2 regions of the Hominiventricola filiformis genome follow, and region 2 is predicted to be linked to the other one. Evidence: predicted binding sites of a transcription regulator. Region 2 holds the regulator's gene; the other holds the start of a gene.

Region 1 (12,112 bases), on a different contig from region 2:
AACGCCAGAGTTGTCAGGAGATCGTGGATGAGATTCTGATTCAGGCAGAGAAATTGTTAAAAGTAAATTAATCTGCGGCAGGCAGATTTGTGAGAACAGAGCCGCTGGAACATTTCCGTGGTTCTGTTTTTTTAAATATATACTTTGAAATTCAAACTATATAAAGGAGAATACAATGTCTAAAATTGCATTTATGTTCCCGGGGCAGGGAGCCCAGTACACGGGAATGGCAAAAGATTTTTATGATACATTTCCGGTGAGCCGTAAAGTATTTGAGGATGCATCGGAGGCATCAGGCCTGGACATTCCGGCACTTTGCTTTGAGGAAGACGAGCGTCTGAATCAGACAGAATACACCCAGATCTGCATGCTCACCGCAGAGGCAGCGATTTTAAAAGCGGTTGAGGAACAGGGAGTGACCTCTTCTGTCAATGCCGGATTGAGCCTTGGTGAGTATGGTGCGCTGATTGCGTCTGGAGTTATGAGTGAAAAAGATGCATTTTCCGTAGTCCGTAAGAGAGGTATTTACATGCAGGAAGCGGTTCCCACCGGTGGAGCCATGACGGCAGTGCTGGGACTTGACGCAGCTGTCATTGAAGAGGTATGTGAGAAGACAGAAGGTATCGTCTCTATTGCAAATTACAACTGTCCGGGACAGATCGTTATCACAGGAGAAGAGGCAGCGGTAGCCCGTGCGGCAGAAAGCCTGAAAGAAGCAGGTGCCAAGAGAACGGTTGCGTTGAAAGTCAGCGGACCGTTCCACTCCAAAATGCTGACCGGAGCAGGTGAGAAACTTGGCGAAGCGCTGAAAGAGGTAGAGCTTCATGCGTTCTCTACACCGTATATTACCAATGTGACCGCAGATTATGTGACCTCTCCCGCAGGAGTAAAAGAACTTCTTCGTCTGCAGGTATCCTCCAGCGTTCGGTGGCAGCAGTCAGTAGAACGGATGATTGCAGATGGTGTGGATACCTTTGTGGAGATCGGACCTGGCAAGACTTTATCCGGATTTATGAGAAAGATCGACCGCAGTGTGAAAACCCTGAACATTGAAAATATGGCTGATTTTGAGAAAGCCATGGCAGAGCTGAAAGGAGAGTAAGCATGCTGGAAGGAAAGATTGCTCTGGTAACCGGAGCTGCAAAAGGAATTGGAAGAGCCATTGCACTGGCACTGGCTGCAGATGGAGCGACTGTGATTGTAAATTACAATGGCTCTGCACAGAAGGCAGAGGCTGTGGTAGACGAGATTAAAGCGCTGGGAAAAGACAGTGAGGCTTATCAGTGTAATGTGGCAAATACCGCAGACGTGGATGCCATGATCAAGGATGTGATCAAACGATATGGAAGTCTTGACATCCTGGTGAATAACGCAGGTATTACCCGCGACAATCTGATTATGAAAATGTCAGAGGAAGATTTTGATGCGGTCATTGATGCGAACTTAAAGGGATGCTTTAACACGATTAAGGCAGTAAGCCGTCAGATGCTCAAGCAGCGTGCAGGACGAATCATCAATATTACCTCCGTATCCGGTATTCTTGGAAATGCAGGCCAGGCAAATTATGCAGCATCCAAGGCAGGCATCATCGGTCTTACCAAGACCATGGCAAGAGAGCTGGCAAGCCGCGGTATCACGGTCAATGGCATTGCGCCGGGCTTCGTGGATACAGAGATGACCCAGGTGCTCTCTGATGAGGTAAAAGAGGCAGCGACGAAGCAGATTCCGCTGGGACATTTCGGAAAGCCGGAAGATATTGCCAATATGGCAACTTATTTGGCATCTGAAAAGGCAGCATATATTACAGGACAGATTATCAGTGTAGACGGAGGTATGGCGATCTGATGAGAAGAGTAGTAGTAACCGGTATGGGAGCCATCACTCCCATGGGATTGAATGTAAAAGAGTATTTTGATAACATTAAAGCAGGAAATCATGGATTTACCACCATTTCCAAATTTGACGCTTCTGAGTATAAAGCTCATGTGGCAGCAGAAGTCAAAGGATTTGTTGCAAAAGAATACATGGATTTTAAGGCAGCAAAGAGAATGGAGCCGTTTTCCCAATATGCAGTGGCAGCAGCAAAAGAGGCCATGGAACAGGCAGGACTTGATATGAGCAAAGAAGACCCATATCGTGTAGGATGCTCTATCGGTTCCGGTATCGGAAGTCTTCAGGTAGTGGAAAAAGAGTATACCAAACTGGTAGAAAAAGGACCGAATCGTGTGAATCCGTTGATGGTGCCCATGATGATTTCCAATATGGCAGCAGGAAATGTTTCCATCGCTTATGGCCTGAAAGGTAAGAGTCTTAACGTAGTAACGGCTTGTGCAACCGGAACGCATTCCATTGGTGAGGCTTACAGAAGCATTCAGACCGGTGATGCAGACGTAATGCTGGCAGGCGGAACGGAGAGCTGCATCTGCCCCATCGGTGTAGCTGGATTCGCAGCACTGACTGCTCTGTCCGGAAGTGAGGATCCGGAGCGTTGCTCTATTCCCTTTGACAAAGACCGCGATGGATTTGTCATGGGCGAGGGCGCTGGTGTGGTTATTCTGGAGGATCTGGAACACGCAAAGGCAAGAGGAGCACACATTCTGGCAGAGGTAGTCGGATATGGTGCCACCAGTGATGCTTACCACATCACTTCTCCGGCAGAGGACGGAATGGGAGCTGCTACCGCAATGAAATGGGCAGTCGAGGAATCCGGCGCCGCTATGGAAGATATTATGTACATCAATGCACATGGAACCAGTACTCATCACAATGATCTTTTCGAGACCCGTGCCATCAAGCTGGCCTTCGGCGAGCACGCAAAAGAGATGAAGATCAACTCTACCAAATCTATGATCGGACATCTTCTGGGTGCAGCAGGTGCGGTTGAGTTCATCACCTGCGTGAAAGAGATGGAAGAAAGCTTTGTCCATGTAACCAGAGGTCTGGAACATCCAGACGAGGAACTGGATCTTGATTATGTACAGGGCCACGGTGTGGAGATGGATCTGGAGTATGCATTGTCCAACTCTCTTGGATTTGGCGGACACAATGCAAGTATTCTGATTAAGAAATACGCGGAGTAAGAAAAAAGCGGCGAAGCGGCTCCGGACAGAAAGGAAGTATACATATGGTAATGGATATTAAAGAAATCATGGAAATCATTCCTCATCGGCAGCCGTTTCTGCTGATCGACCGGATCGAGGAACTGGAACCGGGAAAAAGAGCGGTAGGCAAGAAATGTGTGACTTATAATGAGCCGTTCTTTAACGGACATTTTCCCCAGGAGCCGGTTATGCCAGGTGTCCTGATTCTGGAAGCTCTGGCCCAGACCGGTGCAGTGGCAATCTTAAGCCAGCCGGAAAATAAAGGAAAGACCGTTTACTTCGGTGGAATCGATAAAGCGAAATTCAAACGGAAAGTCGTTCCGGGAGATGTTCTGACACTGGAACTGGAAATTGTGAAACAGAAAGGTCCCATCGGCGTGGGTACCGCAAAGGCGACTGTGGATGGAAAACTGGCTGCGTGTGCAGAGATGACATTTGCGGTAGGTTAAAAAAAGGAGGCAATGTGCCTCCTTTTTTATACCTGCAATTGATCATAAATCTCCATAATTTCGTCTTTGGTAGCCAGTAGTTCAGAAAAGGCACTGGCGCTGCCTGCGGCAAGAGCCATGCGGAAGGCATGTGCATAATCATGCTGTTCCAGCCAGCCGGTGAGAAAGCCTGCGACCATGGAATCACCGGCACCGACAGCGTTGACCAGTCGGCCCTTTACGGCGTCAGAAGTATAGACTTCGCCATTTTCTGCTACGAGAGCGGCACCTTTTCCGCCCATAGAAACCAGAACGTTTCGTGCCCCCTGTTTCTGCAGTTCTTTCGCATAGGGGATGACTTCTTCATGGGTATTGAATTCCAGGCAGAAAAGCTCTCCCAGTTCATGATTATTCGGTTTGATCAGGAAGGGATGATATTTCAGCACATTGGTGAGCAGATTTTTTGTAGCATCCACCACAGTGAGAATTTTTCGATCCTGCAGCCGTGCCAGAACATCTTCATAAGTAGATGTAGGCATGGAAGAGGGAATGCTTCCGGCCAACACCAAGATATCTCCAGCTTTCAGCTGATCCAGTTTCTTCATAAGTGCTTCCAAGTGAGCATGTTCAATGACTGGTCCCTGTCCATTGATCTCTGTTCCGTCATAGTTCTTTAACTTCAGGTTAATGCGGGAACATCCATTTTCCAATTTGATAAAATCACTTTTAAATCCAATATTTTCAATCCGGCGGAGAATTTCATCTCCGACAAAACCAGCTGTAAATCCGAGGGCGGTGCTGTCCATGCCGAGATTTTTCAGAACCGTGGATACGTTGAGTCCCTTTCCACCGGGGAGCATCAGTTCCGTGTCCGTTCGGTTGGTATTCCAAAGTTTAAAGTCTTTTACTGATACGATATAATCAAGAGAGGGATTGAATGTCACAGTATAAATCATGATGTCGACCTCCGCTAAAATTTTCTCAAACAGAGAAATTATATCATGAATAGGAAGGAAAAGGGATATATTTAGAAAAATTTCAGAAAAAAGTCTTGTCTTGAGCGCAGATTTATTTCCTGATATAATTATCTCGGAAAGCAAAACACGAAGGTGTAAAGGAGGTAACAACATGTTTGGATTTGAGTATTATTCACCTACAAAAGTTATTTTTGGAAAAGGCACGGAAAATCAGGCAGGGGAACTGGTAAAGGCATATGGGGCAAAAAAAGTACTGATCCACTATGGCGGCAAAAGTGCTGTGAAATCAGGTCTGATTGACAGGGTGAAAGCGTCTCTTGACGCAGCAGGAGTGGCTCATGTAGAGTTGGGCGGCGTCGTGCCGAATCCGCATCTGTCCAAAGTGCGGGAAGGAATTGCACTTGGTAAGAAAGAGGGCATTGATTTTATTCTTGCAGTTGGAGGTGGTTCCACAATTGATTCTTCAAAAGCAATTTCCTACGGACTCGCAGAGCCGGAAAAAGATGTATGGGAACTGTTTGAAAAGAAACGCACTGCACAGAAATTCCTGCCCATTGCATCTGTCCTGACGATTGCGGCAGCCGGCAGTGAGACCAGCAACAGCTGTGTTATTACTAATGAAGAAACCAAGGAAAAACGTTCTTACAATGATGATATTGCGCGTCCGAAGTTTGCCATTATGAATCCGGAATTGACGATGACTCTGCCGGATTATCAGACTGAATCCGGATGCACGGATATTATGATGCATACTATGGAGAGATATTTCACGCAGGGTGGAAATATGGAGATTACGGATGAAATCGCAGAAGGACTTCTCCGCACCGTTATGAAATATGCAAAAATTCTCCATCATGATCCGACGAATTATGAGGCACGGGCAGAGATTATGTGGTCAGGAAGTCTGGCGCATAACGGACTGACCGGCTGTGGAAATGACGGCGGAGACTTTGCATCCCATATGCTGGAGCATGAGATGGGCGGCATGTTCGATGTGACTCATGGTGCCGGTCTTGCGGCAATCTGGCCGAGCTGGGCAAGATATGTTTATAAAAATTGTCTGCCGAGATTTGTACGCTATGCGACTCATGTCATGGGAGTTACACCAGGGGAGACCGATGAGAAGACGGCACTGAAAGGAATTGAGGCAATGGAAGATTTCTATCATGAGATCGGAATGCCGGTAAACTTTAAGGAACTTGGTATCGCACCGACAGATGAGCAGATAAAAGAGATGGCAGATTCCTGCGCAAGAGCATCCGGAGGCCATAAAGGTTCTGCAAAGGATCTGTATCCGGAAGATATGATTGCGATCTATCGCATGGCCAATCAGGAATAGCAGATGAACATAAAAAGAGGGAGCCTTGCGGCTCCCTCTTCAATAGTTCTTTATCCTTCAATAGAAACATATTTCTTCTGCTCAACAGCAGGTTTTGCTTCTTTCTTCGGAACGAAGAGTTTCAGGATACCATGTTTAAATTCAGCCTTGATATCCTCTTCGGTAACATCCTCTCCAACATAGAAGCTACGCTGGCAGGAACCGGTGTAACGCTCGCGGCGGATGTACTTACCGGATTTCTTATCTTTTTCATCCTCGTCCAGACCTTTGGCTGCACTTATGGTCATGTAACCATTGTTCAGTTCAATCTGAATTTCGTCTTTCTTGAATCCCGGAAGATCCATCTCCAGAGTATAACCATCATCGTGTTCCTGAATATCGGTCTTCATCAGATTAGCTGCATGGTGACCATAGAGTTTTTTCTCAGCTTTGGTATCATCATAGAACGGAAAATCAAAGAAATCATCAAATAAGTTTGTATTAAAAATGCTCGGCATCAACATAAGTCATCTCTCCTTAAAAATAAAAATTATATTCAAAATGTTCAAAGTTACTTCCCGGCGGTTTCCCGCCGGGGGAATCAGTTATCCTTCAATGGAAACATATTTCTTCTGCTCAACAGCAGGTTTTGCTTCTTTTTTCGGAACGAAGAGTTTCAGGATACCATGCTTAAATTCAGCTTTGATATCCTCTTCGGTAACATCCTCACCAACATAGAAGCTACGCTGGCAGGAACCGGTGTAACGCTCGCGGCGGATGTATTTACCGGATTTCTTGTCCTTCTCATCTTCATCCAGACCTTTGGCTGCACTGATGGTCATGTAACCATTGTTCAGTTCAATCTGAATTTCCTCTTTCTTGAATCCCGGAAGATCCATCTCCAGAGTGTAGCCATCCTCATGTTCCTGAATATCGGTCTTCATCAGATTAGCTGCATGGTGACCGTAAAGCTTTTTCTCAGCTCTGTCATCGTAAAACGGAAAATCAAAGAAATCATCAAATACGTTATCATTAAAAATACTAGGCATCAACATAAGTCATTTCTCCTTTCAGTGAACCTCATATTTATTGTCATTTTTTGGAACTCCGTACCAGGAACTCTTCTTTTTGTTCCCCTTCCTTTGTTCTATATGTAATATAGCACGCATTATTAGCACTGTCAAGAGGTGAGTGCTAATTTTTTGTGAACTTTTTGTGAACTCTTAAAATAGATTTCACGTTGCAGAAAAAGAGAATATTCGATATGCTGTAAAGAAAAGGAGGTACGGAAAAATGGCAAAGATTGACCACGCAGGTCTTCTTACGGAATCCTATGAAGATGCGCAGCGTTTTTTCGAAGAAGTATTTGGAATGAGAAAATGGAGAGAGGATGGCGAGAAACCGGTCCGCAGATGCTGGTATATGGAAGGAATCCAGTTAAATGAGACTGCTGAGAAGATTGATACGGAAGCGCAGAACGGATATGGTCACATTTCCATCGCAGTGGAATCCGTTTCAGAAACGATGGAGAAGCTTACTGGATACCCAGTAAAAGTGATGAATGATCACTGGTTCCAGCTTCCCAACGGCACAAAAATTGAGCTGAAGCCTCTGGATAAGTGGAAAGTGAACAGCTGAGAAAGAAAAGAGAACCGCAGGTTCGTGGATGAAATAACCATGAACCTGCGGTTTTTTATGCTTCTTCGTATCCAAGATGAAGGGAGATTTCGTTAGTAGCGGCACGGAGCAGTGGAGCGATTTCTGAATGAATTCGTTCCTGTGTCATTTTATCGGAATCTCCGAAGACACTCAGTCCGGCAATAATGGAACCGGAGTAGGTGTATAGCGGCATGGAAACGCAGATCAGACCCAATTCACATTCCTGATTATCCATGCCCATTTTGCTTTCACGGACTTTTTTCAGCTCGGCGAGAAAATCATCCTGAGAAGTAATGGTATAGTCCGTGAATTTGGGAAGTCCCCGGAGCACCAGATAGTCGGAAAGCTGGGATGGAGTTTTCTGGGAGAGGAGCAGCTTGCCGGATCCGGTAGCATGCATGGGTGCCCGTTTTCCAATTCGCTGGAATGTATGCTGAAATGATGGGGAAGCATCCACACAGTCCAGATAGACACAATCATGATCCTGTTCAATAACCAGACAGACACCAAGGTTCAGCTTATTTACAAGTTCGGTAATATACGGTGCAGTAATACTGCGTAGTCCAAGATTAGAATTTAAATGTTCGCTCAGTCCGCAGATCTTCCAGGTCAATGCATAACGGGAAGTTGATTCTTCCTGATATACATAATTAGAACTTTGAAGTGCGTTTAAATAGCGAAGCACCGTTGACTGGGACATATTTACCTGTGCACTGAGATCCTGAAGCCGGACAGGCAGGCGTTCTTTTGCTAAAGCTTCCATAATTTGAAGCAGTTTATCAGAGGACTGGTTGGAATTTTTCTCATTGCCTCCATTAGAATTTGTTCTCATAGTATTACCTTTCTGATTCGATCTTACTTATTATAATACTATGAAAATGGCAAAAAAATCAATAGAAAACTAAAATGCAAAATTAGAATTCAAATAATGAAATTAAATTTATAAAATAGAAAAATAATATTGACTTTGAAAACAGAAAGTGATATATATAAATTACATTCGAAATTGAAACACGCAAAATGAAATAATGGCTTGCAAAATTGGAGGAGAAATCATGGGTGTAGAAAGAAAAAAATATTGTGTAAACGGAGAGTGGAAAGAATCTAAGACAACGAAATGGATGGAAGTAACCAACTCCAGTACCGGTGAAGTGATGGCAGAAGTTCCGTGCTGTACTGCAGAGGAAGTAGAAGAGGCAATCGCTTCTGCACAGGCTGCTTTCCCGGAGTGGTCTCAGAAGTCTTTAAGCGCAAGAACACAGATGATGTTTAAATGGAGAAATGTACTGGTAGAGCATCTGGATGAACTGACACTTCTCTGCTCCAAAGAGCTTGGAAAAACTCTTGGAGAGGCAAGAGGTGATGTGCTGAAGGCTATTGAGCCGACAGAGCATGCATGCAGCCTTCCGACTCTGGTACAGGGAGATGCATCCCTTCAGGTAACTACCGGATTTGATACTGCAACCTACCGTATGCCGCTCGGCGTTGTAGCAGGCATCGTTCCGTTTAACTTCCCGGCTATGATTCCGTGGGGCTGGATGGTTCCGCTGGCAATTGCTACCGGTAACACGGTTGTATTAAAAGCAGCAAGCCAGACTCCGCTGACTTCCATGAGAATTCTGGAACTCTTCTATGAGGAAGCAGGATTCCCGAAAGGTGTTGTAAACCTGGTAACCTGCAGCCGTCAGGAAGCTGAGATTTTCATGACCGATCCTCGTGTAAAGGCTGTTACTTTCGTAGGAACAACCGGTGTTGGTAAATATATTTACTCTAAAGCAGCAGCAAACGGAAAACGTGTACAGGCACAGTGTGAGGCAAAGAACCATGCACTGGTTCTGGAAGATGCTGATCTGGAGAGTGCAACTAATGCAATCATCAACTCCACTTACGGATGCGCAGGAATGCGCTGCATGGCTCTGCCGGTTATCGTGGTACAGGAGAGCATTGCAGATAAATTCGTTGCACTGCTGAAGAAGAAAGCAGAAGCTATGAAAGTGGGATGCTCCTATGACCCGGAGACCAAACTTGGTCCGGTAGTATCAAAGGCACATCAGCAGAAAGTATGTGAGTGGATTCAGAAAGGTGTAGACGAAGGTGCTACGCTGGTACTGGATGGAAGAAATGTGAAAGTAGACGAACCGTATCAGAATGGATTCTTCGTAGGACCGACCATTCTTGATAACGTAAAACCGGGCATGACCGTAGGTGACAGAGAGATCTTCGGACCGGTAACGCTGATTAAGAGAGTGAAAGATTTTGACGAAGGACTTGCTCTGATGAACGCCAATCCGTTTGCAAATGGTTCCGTAATCTTCACCCAGAACGGATATTATGCAAGAAAATTTGAGTTTTTGACCGATGGCGGCATGGTTGGTATCAACGTAGGTATTCCGGTTCCGACTGCATATTTCCCGTTCTCCGGAAACAAAGAATCCTTCTTCGGTGATCTGCATGTACTTGGAAAAGATGGTGTGAGATTCTACACTCGTGCAAAGACCGTTACAAAACACTGGTACGATGAGACTTCCCATAAGAAAGCAATGGATACTTGGGAAGGAACAGTTGAAAGATAAAAAGAAATCTGTAAACTTACATTCCTATATCACAGCAAGGTCTGCTACAGATAGTAGCAGACCTTGCTGCATTTATAAGAAAAAAGCGTGCGACGCAAAGTGTCCTTAAAATCTTCTTCGGAAGTACTCTGCTCCAGCAGGGTAAGTGCTCGCCGAAGGATGCGGATATCCTGTTCCATATAGTCATTGTAATTGCCGCGCCCCACCAGTTTCAGGTGAGTAATGCCGATTTCCCGAAGACGGTAAAGGGCGCAGAGTCCGCATCCGGTAGCACCACAGAGATAGCCATCTGGAAGATCGGGGGTATGTGGCAAGCTTGTTTGTGGCGAAGCAGCAGGTGGTGACGGGTGAAGCTGTCTGAGAGATGAGTCACCGCAAGATTCCCTTAAAGGCTCCAGCCAGTAGGAAACCCGGCACAGGTGTCCCAGTTCATCACAGTGGAAAGAATTGCAGAAAGCGCCGGCGAACTGGCACATTTCATTAAGGACGAATGCCTCAAATTCTGTCCTGGACCGCAGACCGCCATGGGATTTTTCTGCGTCGATGACTGCTTTCATATCGTCAAAGTTGTTCTTTCGATGAAAAATTACTCTTTTTAAAGAAAACTGCTGGAAAAAATCGACCATACGGCTGTTGACTTCCCCGGTTTCGCCGCTTAAATGAATCTCACAGTCAATGTTATGTTCCCGAAGATACAGAATGAGCGCCGGGTCGGCAATAATATAACTCTGAAATCCAAGGCACATACAGGCTTTCATGATCTTAGCGATCTCCGGATACTGTTCCGGCAGATAGAAAAGAGAGTTGAAGGTCAGATGAACCGGACGCTGATAGTCCCGTATCATGGATGACAGGATTTCCAGCTCGGAGAAAGCACCCAGCTGTACATTGGAGCAGAGTACTTCCCTCCTGTTAAGAGGCATCATTGTGTCGTATTTCTGCGTCCAGGAATAAGGAACATACCCGCAGAAGAATTCATCGGCACCCGCTTCGCTAAAACGAATATATTCATCGACAGATCCAAGTCCAACAGTCAGTTTCATAAAGATTCTCCATTAAAATAAAATTACAGAAGATTGACAACCAGACGGTCAACGCCTTCTCGTAGCCATCCACCAAGCAGTTCCGGCGACCGTAGAATCCCGGTATCCAGTGCAAACAGGGAATTATATCGTCCGAGCATGTGAAGGTGAGCCGGATAGAGAAAGGCATATTCCCTGCACCAGTGGGGGCAGTCCTTTGGGAGTGTCTGTGCGCCGCGACTGCCTCTTTTGCAGCGGGCATAGAGTGGACAGTACTGGGAGGTGTTGGTCTGGTAAAAGGGCAGATGAAGGCTGTGCTTTCCTTCCGATAGTTCTGGAAGATAACCACAGGATTCCTCTTCATACCGTGTGATCCTGCAGGTTTCGGCAAGAAAATTTCGATAAAAATCTGCATTTATGCTGTTTTCGGAGAGGGCAGAAAGTTCCCCTTTCTTATAAGAAAGACGTGGATCTTTCCGGCGTTTGTTGATAAGTACTCCAAGAATAGGGTGCAGATGTGGAAAGTCTGTCAGAAGGTCTGTCATAGCCCAGTCATTGACGACAATTTCCACGGTCGTCTGGTGTTTCTGACACCAGAAATTTAATGTTTCGAGCAGCTGCTGAATTGGTTTCAGCATAAACTCTCGAAGATAAGAAAAGGAAAGGGTTATTGCCAATCCATCTGCCCAGGCCTTGTCCATAAGCGCAAACAGGACATCCTCTTTCGGGAACAGCAGATGACAGAACTGATTTCCAATATAAAGGCGAGTCAGCTGCAGCCGGGACAATGGATGCCAGGACAGATGGTTAGATGCCCAATATTGGGAGAGCCAGTCTGAAAAATTCATATTCAGATAAGAAGTATAAAGTTCCGGACGGTCCAGTTCGATCGCCAGTTCCGGAGTATTTGTATTCAGAAATGAAAAATCCGGCAGATTATCCGGTTCCTGAAACCATGCCTGTTTTTGAGCAGCGAAGGTTTCGAAGTGTATGTTCTCCTGTTCCGCCGGATATCCGGTGAGCGCCATGGAAAG
Region 2 (12,112 bases):
TCGATATCGGAATCAGACATGTTGGAACCGGCGGTAATGGTGATGTGCTGCTCTTTTCCGGTACCCAGATCCTTAGCGGATACATTTACGATACCGTTTGCATCAATATCAAAGGTAACCTCGATCTGCGGAACTCCACGTCTTGCAGGCGGGATTCCATCCAGGCGGAACTGGCCGAGGGATTTGTTGTCTTTCGCGAACTGTCTCTCACCCTGTACTACGTTGATGTCTACAGCGGTCTGGTTATCAGCTGCGGTGGAGAAGATCTGGCTCTTCTTGGTCGGGATCGTGGTATTTCTCTCGATCAGACGGGTTGCGATACCTCCCATGGTCTCGATGGACAGAGACAGCGGAGTAACATCCAGAAGAAGGATATCACCGGCACCTGCATCTCCTGCAAGTTTACCACCCTGAATGGAAGCACCGATTGCCACACACTCATCCGGGTTCAGAGATTTGCTCGGCTCATGTCCGGTTAACTGTTTTACTTTATCCTGTACTGCCGGGATACGTGTGGAACCACCTACCAGCAGAACTTTACCAAGTTCAGACGGGCTGATACCTGCATCGCGGAGAGCTGCCTGTACCGGGTTAGCAGTACGCTCTACCAGATCGTGAGTCAGCTCATCAAATTTTGCTCTGGTCAGGTTCATATCAAAGTGAAGCGGACCGTCTGCGTTCATGCTGATGAACGGAAGGTTGATGTTGGTTGTTGTGGAAGCGGACAACTCTTTCTTAGCCTTCTCAGCTGCTTCTTTCAGTCTCTGCAGTGCCATCTTGTCGTTGCCAAGATCTACACCGTACTGTTTCTTGAATTCAGAGATCATATAATCTGTGATCTTCTGGTCGAAGTCATCACCACCCAGATGGTTGTCACCTGCGGTAGCCAGAACCTCGATAACGCCGTCACCGATCTCGATGATGGAAACATCGAAGGTACCGCCGCCAAGGTCGTATACCATGATCTTCTGCTCTTTCTCATTATCAAGGCCGTATGCCAGTGCTGCAGCGGTCGGCTCATTGATGATACGTTTTACATCCAGTCCTGCGATCTTACCTGCATCTTTGGTTGCCTGTCTCTGTGCGTCATTGAAGTATGCCGGAACAGTGATAACTGCCTCGGTTACTTTCTCGCCCAGATAGTTCTCTGCATCTGCTTTCAACTTCTGCAGGATCATAGCGGAAATCTCCTGCGGAGAATATTTCTTTCCTTCGATGTCTACTTTATAATCAGTTCCCATATGTCTCTTGATGGAAGAGATGGTTTTCTCGGAGTTAGTAACTGCCTGACGTTTTGCCGGCTCTCCTACCAGACGCTCACCAGTCTTTGTAAATGCTACGATAGACGGTGTTGTTCTTGCTCCTTCTGTATTTGCAACAACCGTAGGTTTTCCACCTTCCATTACGGCTACACAAGAGTTCGTTGTTCCTAAGTCAATACCAATAATCTTGCTCATTTCTTTTTCCTCCTGAAAAATATATCTCTGAAAAATAGTTAATTGACAACTTTTACCATGCTGTGACGAAGCACTGCATCCTTATATTTGTAACCCTTCTGGAATTCCTCAGATACTGTATTTTCTCCAAGTTCCTCATCCTCCGCATGCATCACTGCATTATGGAAATTCGGATCAAATTCCTGACCCACCGCTTCGATGGGGGTTACGCCCAAATCTGTAAGAACCGTGATCAGCTGTTTATAAATCATTTCCATTCCGCTGGCTACCGGTCCGTCTTTCTGATCTTCCGGAATACTCTTCAAGCCTCGCTCAAAGTTATCTACTACCGGAAGCAGTTTCTCGATCACATCTCTTGCTCCCACCATGTACATCTGGGATTTCTCCTTTTCTGTACGGTTTCTGAAGTTTTCAAACTCCGCAAGCTGACGTTTTACTTTATCGGTCAGTTCTGCGATCTGCTCATCTTTCTTGTCTTTTTTCTCTTTCTTCTTTCCGAAGAATCCTTTTTTGTCAGGTTCCGCATCGGCTTTTGTTTCTTCTGTCTCGGCCGTCTCAGTGGCTTCTGCTTCAGCAGTATCTTCTGCTTTTACTTCTTCCTCCTGAATCTCCGGTTCCTGTTCCATTGTCTTGTTTTCTTCCACCGTTGTTCCGCCTTTCTATTTATGAAAAACATCATCCAGCTGATCCATCATGGCTTTCAGCTTACCCATAACGTTCTCGTAATCCATTCTCTTGGGACCAATGATTCCAATGGTACCCTGAAGTCCTTCGCCCAGTTCGTAGGTTGCAGTGACAACACTGCAGTCCTTCATGGATTTTACCGGTGTCTCATTACCGATATATACCTGAATTCCTTTTTCGTCTTTGTTCAGTGTGTCTGTAACCAGATCTACCAGGTTCTGCTTCTCCTCCAGTGTCTGTATCAGTTCACTGGCCTTTCCGTTCTCACTTAATTCCGGATAACGGAAAATGTTTGTGGCCCCGCCGGTGTAGATCTCCATTCCCTCATCGGAATGAATCGCTTCGGCGACTGCATCCACCACATCACTGACGATGTTGCTGTGAATACCGGCCTGTTCTTTCATGCTGGAAATCATCTGAAGATTGATTTCCTGAATGGTCTTTCCATTCAGCATGGTATTCAGCAGGATATTAAGCTTCAGAATACTTTCATCACTCAGTTCCTCACAGACCGGTAAGAGTTTGTTGCGGATCACATTTCCTTCCGCTACAATCACCGCCAGGATCTGATTGGCATCCACACGGGACAACTGAATGAATTTCAGTTTGTTCTGATGATACTGTGGAGTGGAAACCATCGTGGCATAATTGGTATCATTTGCCAGAATCTTTACCACCTGCTTCAGCACACTTTCCAGCCGGTCGGTACGCTGAACCATCAGTTCCTGAAGTTCCGTCACTTCCCGGTCTTTTTCCTGCATCAGGTAATCCACATACAGCCGGTATCCTTTATCGGAAGGAATTCTTCCGGCGGAAGTGTGGGGTTGAATGATGTAACCCATCTCTTCCAGATCCGACATTTCATTGCGGATGGTAGCAGAGGAAAGCTTCAGGTCCGGATCCTTCGATATGGTTCTCGATCCTACCGGTTCTCCGGTCTCCATGTAATTCTGGATAATTACTTTTAAAATCTTTTTCTTTCTTTCATCCAGTTCCATGGTACTCTCTCCTTTCTTCTGCCTGTTAGCACTCAACATTTAAGAGTGCTAACATTTCCTGTAACTTAAGATAGCACCACCTATAGTGCTTTGTCAAGTGTATTTTCTATTTTTTTGTGGAGATTTTGTGAACACGAAAAAACCATGTAGAAAACTGAATCATCCACATGGTTTCCGTATTTATTCTTCTGTACTTTCTTCTGCTGTTTCTTCCTCTGTGTCCTCACCAGACTGTCCGTCTTCGGATCGTGTCTTCAGAAAGGTATATTCTCTCTGCGCATCTCCATCATCCGGATAGCTTTCCAGATAGGTTTCCATTTTCTGAAGAGCAGTTGTAAAATCCCCTTTATATTCATACACTGCGATCTCCGATGCCAGCAGTTTCTGCAGGCATCCGCCATTTCCCATGGAAATACCGGCTTCCAGTGTTGATGCAGCTCCATCGTAATCCTGATTATCAAGCTGCCAGGAGGCTACTTTTTCATAGGCATCCTGATGTTTCACATTCCCGCTGTTCAGATAATTCTGATAAAGGGTTATGGCATATTCCGGATTCCCCATCTCATTGTAAAGCTGCGCCTGCCAGTAGATTCCTTCCGTATTTCCCTCTTTTACTGCGGTTTCCAAATAGGACTTTGCATTGGTATAATCTTCCATATAATAAGAGAGTCTTCCCAGCATAATTTTATCTTTCTTCGAAGTCATCCCCATGGCACTGGCGAAATCCGCATTGGCAGCTTCCCTGTTCTCTGCTGCCCGATAGAGCAGTCCTCTGGTCAGATACATTTCCTGGCTTTTCTTTACATCCAGAACTGCACTGCAGACAGTGATGGCATCCTCCGTATTTCCTTCTGCATACAGTGCCGATGCTTTATAGGCTGCAATGTCCATCTCCAGGTTTCCCACATACATATCGGAAAGTCCCAATGCTTCATCATAGGAAGCAACTGCCGCTTCATAGTCTCCTTCTTTTGCCTGTTCCATACCCTGGGAGCGAAGCGTCATCTGCTGCTCCTGTACAGCCTTGCTGTTTCCACAGCCCGCCATCAGAATCATGCAGAACATGGCAGCCATAACTGCAGTTATTCGATGCTTTCTCATAGGTTTTCCTCCTTCTCCCAGAATTTCCGATTCATGGTGCATGCCAGAATCACTTTTTCCGGAAGCCGCTCATATTGCTGTCCCAGCTTATAACCCAGAAGCTTCCCGGCACTCTGTGTCATCACCTGAATCATCAGCCATGGTTTTCCGATCCTGATACAATAGGAAAGACTTTTCTTTACAAGACGGATTCCCTCAGATTCTGACCGAATACCGCCAAAAATCTCCGGATGCATGGTCTGGGATACCGCCAGATCAAAATTCCGGTGGAACTGTTCCAGGGCACTGTAATTATGAGAATGCACCACCTGCGCATCTGCGCAGTAAGCGATCTTTCCGCCTTTTTTCACAATAGTTCCCGCATAGATCATATCCTCATTAAAAATGGTCCTTTTCACAAATCCACCCAGTTCCAGATATTTGTCCCGCCTCCATGCCGCACACACATTGGAACAGAAAAAGGTCTTGATTCCAAGTATCGGAAGATCTTCTTTTCCCTTGATTCTGCTCTCCTCCGGATAGTTAAAACTTCTTGTATATTTTTCCACTTCCCTGCAGTTCTCTTTTGGCAGCTGTCTTGCATAGGCAGCCCAGACTTCCGGATCATCAAAAGCCTTCAGAAGTGTCCCTGCCATATGTTCATCCGCCGGAATGGCATCCTGCGTCATGCAGATCACTACATCTGCGTCTGACATGCGGATTCCCTGGTCTCTGGTTCCGCCATGGTCAAACTCCGCCCTGGTCACATGATGTACTTCCGCTTTCGGATGGTCTTTCAGAATCTCTGCCGGAAAACAGGCCTCCTCCGTATTCATCAGTATGATTCTGTTTACCGGATAGTCCTGCGCTTCCAGAAGGGAGAGCAGCTGTTCCAGCTCTTTGCCCGGATGATATACCGGGATCAGTACGTCTGCCGTTCTTTTCATTTACCTGTCTCTTTCTTACTTTCTTTCTGATAAAAAAAGCGAGGAAGTATTTTCTTCCTCGCCTGATGTCTGAAATCAATATCCGGTCTCTGTTGTAATCTGGCTGGAGATTGCTTTTACTTCATCTGACGGCTGATAATCCGTTGTACCGAACAGATACTCATGAAGCTGTTTTACATTTTCTTCCAGATTTACCGGAATTACACAGGAGCCTTTGCCCTTTACAGTAGCAGCCGCCTTGTCAAACGGGAAACCGGTGGTATCCACGATATCGTAGGTCAGAAGCTGCGGAGCCATTGCAAGAAGCTCATCGTTGGTATAATTGGTAGCTGCCAGCGGGAATACAGCATCGATAATATCATTTACCTGGCTGATATCCATGGTCTTTGCCTTGCTGACAATCTGCATGATTACTTCTCGCTGACGCTCAGTACGCTTGAAGTCATCACCTGCAGTATAACGGATACGGCAGTAGGAAGTTGCCTGTACACCGTCCAGTGTCTGAAGTCCGGTCTTTGTCAACGGAGTAGTCTTCACGCCGGTAACCTCGGATGTCTCTACAATGTAGTTATTCAGATGCTCAATCTCAGCATCATCAACGTCAATGTCAATGCCGCCCAGGAGATCAATTGCCTTGGTCATTGCCGCAAAGTCCACACTGATATAATACTGGATATCCAGATCCAGGTTCTTATTCAGCATGCTCATGGCCTGCTGCGGACCACCTGCGGAATATGCACCATTACACTTGTTGAACTTTCCATTCGTCAAATCAAGATAGGTATCACGGTATACACTGACCAGTTTTACTTCTTTGGTATCATTATTGATACTTGCAATAATGACGGTGTCACTTCTGTTTCCGCTTCCCAGCTGTCCTGCCTGACGGGTATCGAGGCCGAAAAGTGCCACCGTTGTATATCCCTTCATGGACTCCAGGGTAGATTCCTGAATTGTGTCATTCACTTCTACTTTTTCCGGGTCTACCTTCGGCTTCTGGAGCTTATCCAGCTTGCTTACTACCCAGAATCCAAGCACCAGAATCAGAATTACCGCGATCTCGATACCGAAGATCATCATGCGCTTTTTCTTTCTGGCCGCTTTTTTCTTAGCTCCCCCTCTGCTTCCTTTCGCTGACGCGGTCTTCGCAGAAGATGTCTTATGAGCCGTAGCTTTTTTCGAAGTCGTCTTTTTCATCGTTTCTTTTGCCATAGTTCATCCTTTCTACGCCTGTTAATAAGCATTCTTATTTACAAAGCCCTTGAAGAACGTAAGAAACAGAATTTTAAAATCCAGTCCCATAGTCCAGTTCTCAATGTAATACAGGTCGTATTCAATACGCTTTTTAATAGATGTATCCCCGCGGAAACCATTCACCTGCGCCCATCCGGTGAGTCCTGGGCGAACCTGATGTTTGATCATATAACGAGGAATCTCTTCACGGAATTTTTCCACGAAGAAGGGCCGTTCCGGTCTTGGACCTACAAGGCTCATGTCACCTTTCAGAATGTTGAACAGCTGCGGAAGCTCATCGATGCTGGTCCTCCGGATTACTTTGCCCACTGCTGTTACGCGGGGGTCATTTCGCACGGTCCAGGCTTTCTTTTCGCTTTTCTCAGACTGCACTTCCATAGATCGGAACTTATACATCTGAAATGTCTGGTTATGGAGTCCTACTCGCTCCTGTTTATATATCAACGGTCCTTTGGATGTTGTCTTTACCAAAATGGCCGTAACCAGCATCACTGGTGAAAAAAGGATAATGGCAACAACTGCGCCCACAATATCCACTGTCCGCTTGCAGACCATGTTAAACGTATTGGTCAGCGGCACATGTCTGATATTCACTACCGGAAGCCCCAGAAGATCTTCTGTATAGGGTCTCGTCGGTATAATATCATTATAGTCCGGAACGAATTTTGTATGCACGCCGGACTTCTCGCAGATCGCAACGATCCGCTTCAATTTATAGTATTCCCGGAGAGCAAGCGTAATCGCAATCTCATCCAGGCGGTTATTCTCCAGAATCTGTTCCAGTTCTTCCGTTGTTCCGAGGACCGGCACATTTTTGTAAGTATATCCCGTCTCTTTGTTATCATCCAGAATTCCGCACACACGGTATCCCCACTGAGGATTCGCATAGATACGGTCGATGAATGCCTCTGCTGCACTGCTGTATCCTACAAAAATAATGTGGCGCAGGTTAAATCCGCTCTTTCGTATCTTTCTGAGACAGATACGAATCAGATTACGGACAAGAATCTCCATCACAATGTTGACTACACAGAAGTAGAACAGCATGGTTCTGGAATATTCATATGCATAACCGTTATATTCCCTCAACAGGAAAAATACAGCCATGACAATCAGCAGTCCAAATGCATTGGCCTTGACAATATTACCAATCTCAAGCCTGCGGCCCTGTACTCTCTTTGCCGTATACATGTTAAATGCCAGATACAGCATCAGATACAACGGTACAATTCCAGCCAGAGCCACCATATAAAGGACAAACCCAAGTCCAGGTGGATCACGCAGAATTACAAACTTATAGACCCAGGCCAGAAAATATGATACGCAAATGACGGCGGCATCTATTACAACATGAATCCGATTAAAATACCGTTGGTTATCCTTAATCAAATTTTCTCACCTATAATTCCCCCTTCGCTGCATCCTGTCAGGAACATCCTGTCTATTTTCCAAGCCGCAACAGATTTCGCAGTAATTCCAGCTCAATTGCCAGACAGCGAATCACATGCTGCTTTCCAAAAGATGTTCTTCTGTCCGGATTCGATCTGCACAGCTGAATTCCTCTTACGAGGCCTTCCCTGTAATCCCTGCCCAGACCTTTCTTCACGAAAAAAAGATACTTTATCAGAAAACCCGCCAATAACAGCGGTGAATTCACTATAATCTGAATCAGCGGCATATTTTTGTAAATCAGGTAAAGATTGTTGCCCGCTGAGTGCACCACTTTAAAATGATTGTAGCGGGAACCGCTGGTGCCGCTTCCCACATGGTAAACCTTTGCTTCCGGTTCATACCAGTGATAATATCCCGCCAGTTTTGCCCGGTAGGACAAATCCATATCTTCCAGATAGGCAAAATGGGCTTCATCAAATCCACCCAGTCTTTCTGTCAGGCTCTTCCGGTATATTGCCGCTCCTGCACAGGAAGAAAAAATCTTCTGTCCACTACGGTAATTCTCCACCGGACGTCCCTTGCCTCTGGCCATTCCCCAGCCAAGGACGCAGTAAAAATCTCCCGCATCATCCATTTTGCTGTGATCATGGTACTGTATCATACATGCCTGACAGGAAAAACGCTTTCTGTCCTTCTTGATAGACGCAAGAAGCCGAAGTGCAAAATCCGGCTTGATCTCCGTGTCATTATTCAGAAGAATCACATATTCACTCTCGGCATACCGAAAACCTTCATTCACTGCCCGGCAGAAGCCATAATTCTTTTCCAGGCAGATCAGGCGGCAGGCAGGAAACTCTGTTCTGATATATTCCTGGCTCCCGTCAGTGGAACCGTTATCCACTATTAAAACCTCGGCCGATACTCCTTCCTGTTTTTCCACAGAACGAAGACATGCGCCAAGGTAGGCAATTCCATTATAATTCGGGATTACAATCGTTACATCCGGCATATCCTATCCTCTTTTTTCAGTGATTATTCCCGGATTCGAAAATCCGTATCATCCAAAGAAAGATTACAGTTGTAAAAGGCATCCGGTACTTCCAGAAGCTCTTTCCATTTTTTCATAAACTGTGCTGCCGGTCTTACTGCCAGTTTTCTCCCTCTTCGATGATCCTGAAGAATCAAGGCGATACCAGGCTCATAGATATTACTGTAACCCAGTTGTTCGAGTTTCAGACACAGATCCACATCTTTCATCCGGTCCTCTACGTCTTCTGAAAAGCCTCCGGCTTTCAGGAACAGTTCCCGCTTTACCATCATGGCTTTTCCGCTGACTGCGTGATAATTCTGCTGCAGAATCACTTTATGCAGATATCCGCTGTGTCCTGCTTTCAGTCCCTGGAACACATCTCCCACCATGCCGTGGAGTCCCAGAACTTTTGCACCATAACAAAGTCTGTGGCTGCTGTCGTAGACACGTCCGCCGACTGCTCCGGCTTCCGGTCTCTGCGCATTTCCAAGAAACAGCTCCATATATCCTCTGGTGATCCGTCCGGTTTTCCCGTCCAGAAAGAGGAGATAATCGCTGTCAAGTTTTTCCGCCAGACTGGTAAATGTTACAAATTTATTACACGCACTAGTACAATATACTACTTTTATTAAAGTTTGTCTATGTTCTTTTATAAAATTCAGAATTAATTTATTTTTTTTGGGGGCATCCAGAAGGATTAGGATTTCAACATTTCTATAACTTTCCACCCTGGAAAGCGCCCTCGCAAAACGCCCCATTGACGACATGTCCGGTGGGTCAAGAACGACAATGCTGACTTTGGGATCTCCTTTTACGGGATATTTAATCCGGTAAAATCCCGGATTATCCATACATTCAATGCGGGCATCCGTACCGGTTCTTTCAAAATGTTCTTCCAGCGCTTTTCTGCCTGCCTCATAGGCATAACTTTTACTGTCCGGATTACCTGCCGTAGATGCCTGATGGCATCTCCAGTGATAAAGCACCTGCGGAATATGTCCGATCTCACCTGCCAGCTCACTGCAGCGCAGAATAAAGTCATAATCCTGCGCGCCGTCAAATGATTCCCGGTATCTTCCGGCTTTCTCAAGAAGCTTCTTTCCGACCACAAGGAAATGACAGATATAGTTGTTGCTTCTTAAAAGATCCAGGCTGAAATCCGGTTTGTAATGAGGATGAAAATAAGTCTTCGAGTCAAACGTCACCTTATCTTCATCTGTGTAAAGCATATCCGCATCCCGATGGTTCTGAAGAAAACGTACGATCTCAAACAGGGCATGTTTTTCCAGAAAATCATCATGATCCAGAAGTGCCACATAATCACCTGATGCCAGATCAAGAGCCGCATTGGTATTTCCGGCAATCCCCAGATTTTCCGGAAGTTTCTCGTACCGGACTCTTGGATCCTTCTCTGCATAGGCTTTTAATATGCGCTCCGTATGGTCGTCATCTCCGCTTCCATCTGCAAGACACAGTTCCAGACTGGCGTAGGTCTGTCCCAGAACAGACTCCACCATCTCTCTTAAAAAAGCCTCTGGAGTGCGATAAACCGGCACTACAATACTGATCAGCGGTTCATAGGAAAACCGATGCTCCCGCTGCAGCTGCAGCTCACTTCCCACAGGTCTTCCTGCAAACAGAAACTCCTGATAATTTTTCTCCAGACGATCCCTTTCCAGACGATCTCTTGCTTTCAGATACAGTTTTGACAGACCGTAGTTTTTCATATAATGATAACCACGTTTTGCGTAATCAGCTTTCATAAATTAAAAGGTAACCTCGCCATCATGTGCAATCAGAGATGCTCCGATCATTCCGTCCAGAGCTGCTACTTCAGATACCAGTCCGCTTTCATCTTTCACGCGGAGCTCTACCACCATATCCAGACGTCCTTTGGACAGGTTTCTGGATTTTACTTTGTAAGATTTTGCATATTTTCCAACCACATCAAGTACGGTCTGCTCATCATCCATTTTGGAACTGTTGACAACCAGCATCATCGGCGCTCTGCTGACCGGGATCATATCCAGAACCAGAATAAATACCGTAACAGCTACGGAAGTAACCAATGCCACTTCATACAGGCCTGCTCCACAGATGATTCCGATACTGATAGACCAGAATAAGAACACAAGATCCATCGGATCTTTGATAGCGGTACGGAAACGTACGATGGACAGTGCGCCGACCATACCAAGAGAAATCACCAAGTTGGACTGCATAGCCAGAATGATGGCTGCAGTGATCAGGGACATAGCTGCCAGGGCAATATTAAAGTTTTTGGAATAAAACACCTTTCTGGTCACCAATCGGTAAATTGCAAAAATGTAAAGTGCCAGAAGTGCGGTCACAAACAGCGTTGCCGCAATCTTTGCGGTCGTAATGTCCATGCCATTGAACCCTTCCAGAAATGATTTTTTAAATACGTCTTTAAATCCCATCTTATGTAATCTCCTTTTCTTTTTTTATAATTTAAAGATGATATTTTCTACAAAGATAATATTTGGAATAAGCGGTCTGTCTCAGATTATCAAGCTGTGCGGCCTGATAAATGTAATCCGGCAGATATTCGTCATATTTTACTTCCAGGATGTGATGCCCCGCCGGCATGATCGGCCTTAATGGAATCTGGTCTTCCAGGAACAGATCCGCCCGGGAGCTTCCCCTGATGTTTTCGTCCAGCGTCACGCGTACATTGCCAAGGGGATAGATGTACGGTACGCGGTCATACTCTACGATCACCTTTGGCTGCATCAGCGTTGTCTTCATGAGCATCACCAGCTTGTTCAAAAGAGGCGGCGTCCCTTTTGTGATCTCAGGAGTCTGTCCCGCCATCAGCATTCTGCACTGCTCCTCTGTCAGCGGGCAGGATATTTTCTGTGTCTTTCCCCTGACTTTTCTTTTCAGTTCCAGAGAAATACGTTCTGCGCTGTGATTATAGATCCGGATACGGAACTTTTCCCTTGGATCTGTTCCTGCCTCATTTTCCATCAGACACCGATCATAGTAATCATCAAAATACAGGCTCCGGATGTTATAGATGCCATCCTCTCCCGCATGGGGATCAAGCGGAATCAGCCCCGACAGCCGGCACTGAAGATTCTTCAGCTGTGCATAGGAGCATTCATACTTGAACTCATGCCGGAACCTGTTCTCCATCAATGACGGATCAAATACTTTTGGTTCCATAGATTCACTCTCATTTCTATCTTATTATTGTGTCACTTCTCTATCTGTTCATCCATGTTTTTCATAGTTTTGTCAAGCCAT

The links. The regulator HrcA, encoded in region 2, represses chaperone genes, less so after heat shock. The targets are predictions, from matches to a motif close to TGTTAGCACTCNNNNNNNNNGAGTGCTAACA.
Region 1: LKD36_RS11475 (Hsp20/alpha crystallin family protein) is a predicted target of HrcA. The motif match lies at 6,994-7,024, and genes of this name have one in related genera.

Annotation. Positions count from the first base shown of each region.
Region 1 is NZ_JAJEPS010000011.1:34,533-46,644, forward strand. Features, by position in the region: gene fabK (enoyl-[acyl-carrier-protein] reductase FabK) at 1-71, shown strand, start outside; gene fabD (ACP S-malonyltransferase) at 176-1,102, shown strand; gene fabG (3-oxoacyl-[acyl-carrier-protein] reductase) at 1,105-1,845, shown strand; gene fabF (beta-ketoacyl-ACP synthase II) at 1,845-3,080, shown strand; gene fabZ (3-hydroxyacyl-ACP dehydratase FabZ) at 3,125-3,550, shown strand; gene pfkB (1-phosphofructokinase) at 3,577-4,485, opposite strand; gene LKD36_RS11465 (iron-containing alcohol dehydrogenase) at 4,658-5,845, shown strand; gene LKD36_RS11470 (Hsp20/alpha crystallin family protein) at 5,896-6,348, opposite strand; gene LKD36_RS11475 (Hsp20/alpha crystallin family protein) at 6,430-6,879, opposite strand; gene LKD36_RS11480 (VOC family protein) at 7,118-7,462, shown strand; gene LKD36_RS11485 (IclR family transcriptional regulator) at 7,518-8,315, opposite strand; gene LKD36_RS11490 (CoA-acylating methylmalonate-semialdehyde dehydrogenase) at 8,539-10,056, shown strand; gene LKD36_RS11495 (U32 family peptidase) at 10,101-11,099, opposite strand; gene LKD36_RS11500 (hypothetical protein) at 11,123-12,112, opposite strand, start outside.
Region 2 is NZ_JAJEPS010000001.1:203,123-215,234, forward strand. Features, by position in the region: gene dnaK (molecular chaperone DnaK) at 1-1,457, opposite strand, end outside; gene grpE (nucleotide exchange factor GrpE) at 1,496-2,083, opposite strand; gene hrcA (heat-inducible transcriptional repressor HrcA) at 2,117-3,139, opposite strand; gene LKD36_RS00980 (tetratricopeptide repeat protein) at 3,320-4,240, opposite strand; gene LKD36_RS00985 (glycosyltransferase) at 4,237-5,166, opposite strand; gene LKD36_RS00990 (LCP family protein) at 5,242-6,378, opposite strand; gene LKD36_RS00995 (undecaprenyl-phosphate glucose phosphotransferase) at 6,400-7,809, opposite strand; gene LKD36_RS01000 (glycosyltransferase family 2 protein) at 7,862-8,821, opposite strand; gene LKD36_RS01005 (glycosyltransferase) at 8,845-10,605, opposite strand; gene LKD36_RS01010 (DUF4956 domain-containing protein) at 10,609-11,283, opposite strand; gene LKD36_RS01015 (polyphosphate polymerase domain-containing protein) at 11,315-12,031, opposite strand; gene LKD36_RS01020 (CotH kinase family protein) at 12,064-12,112, opposite strand, start outside.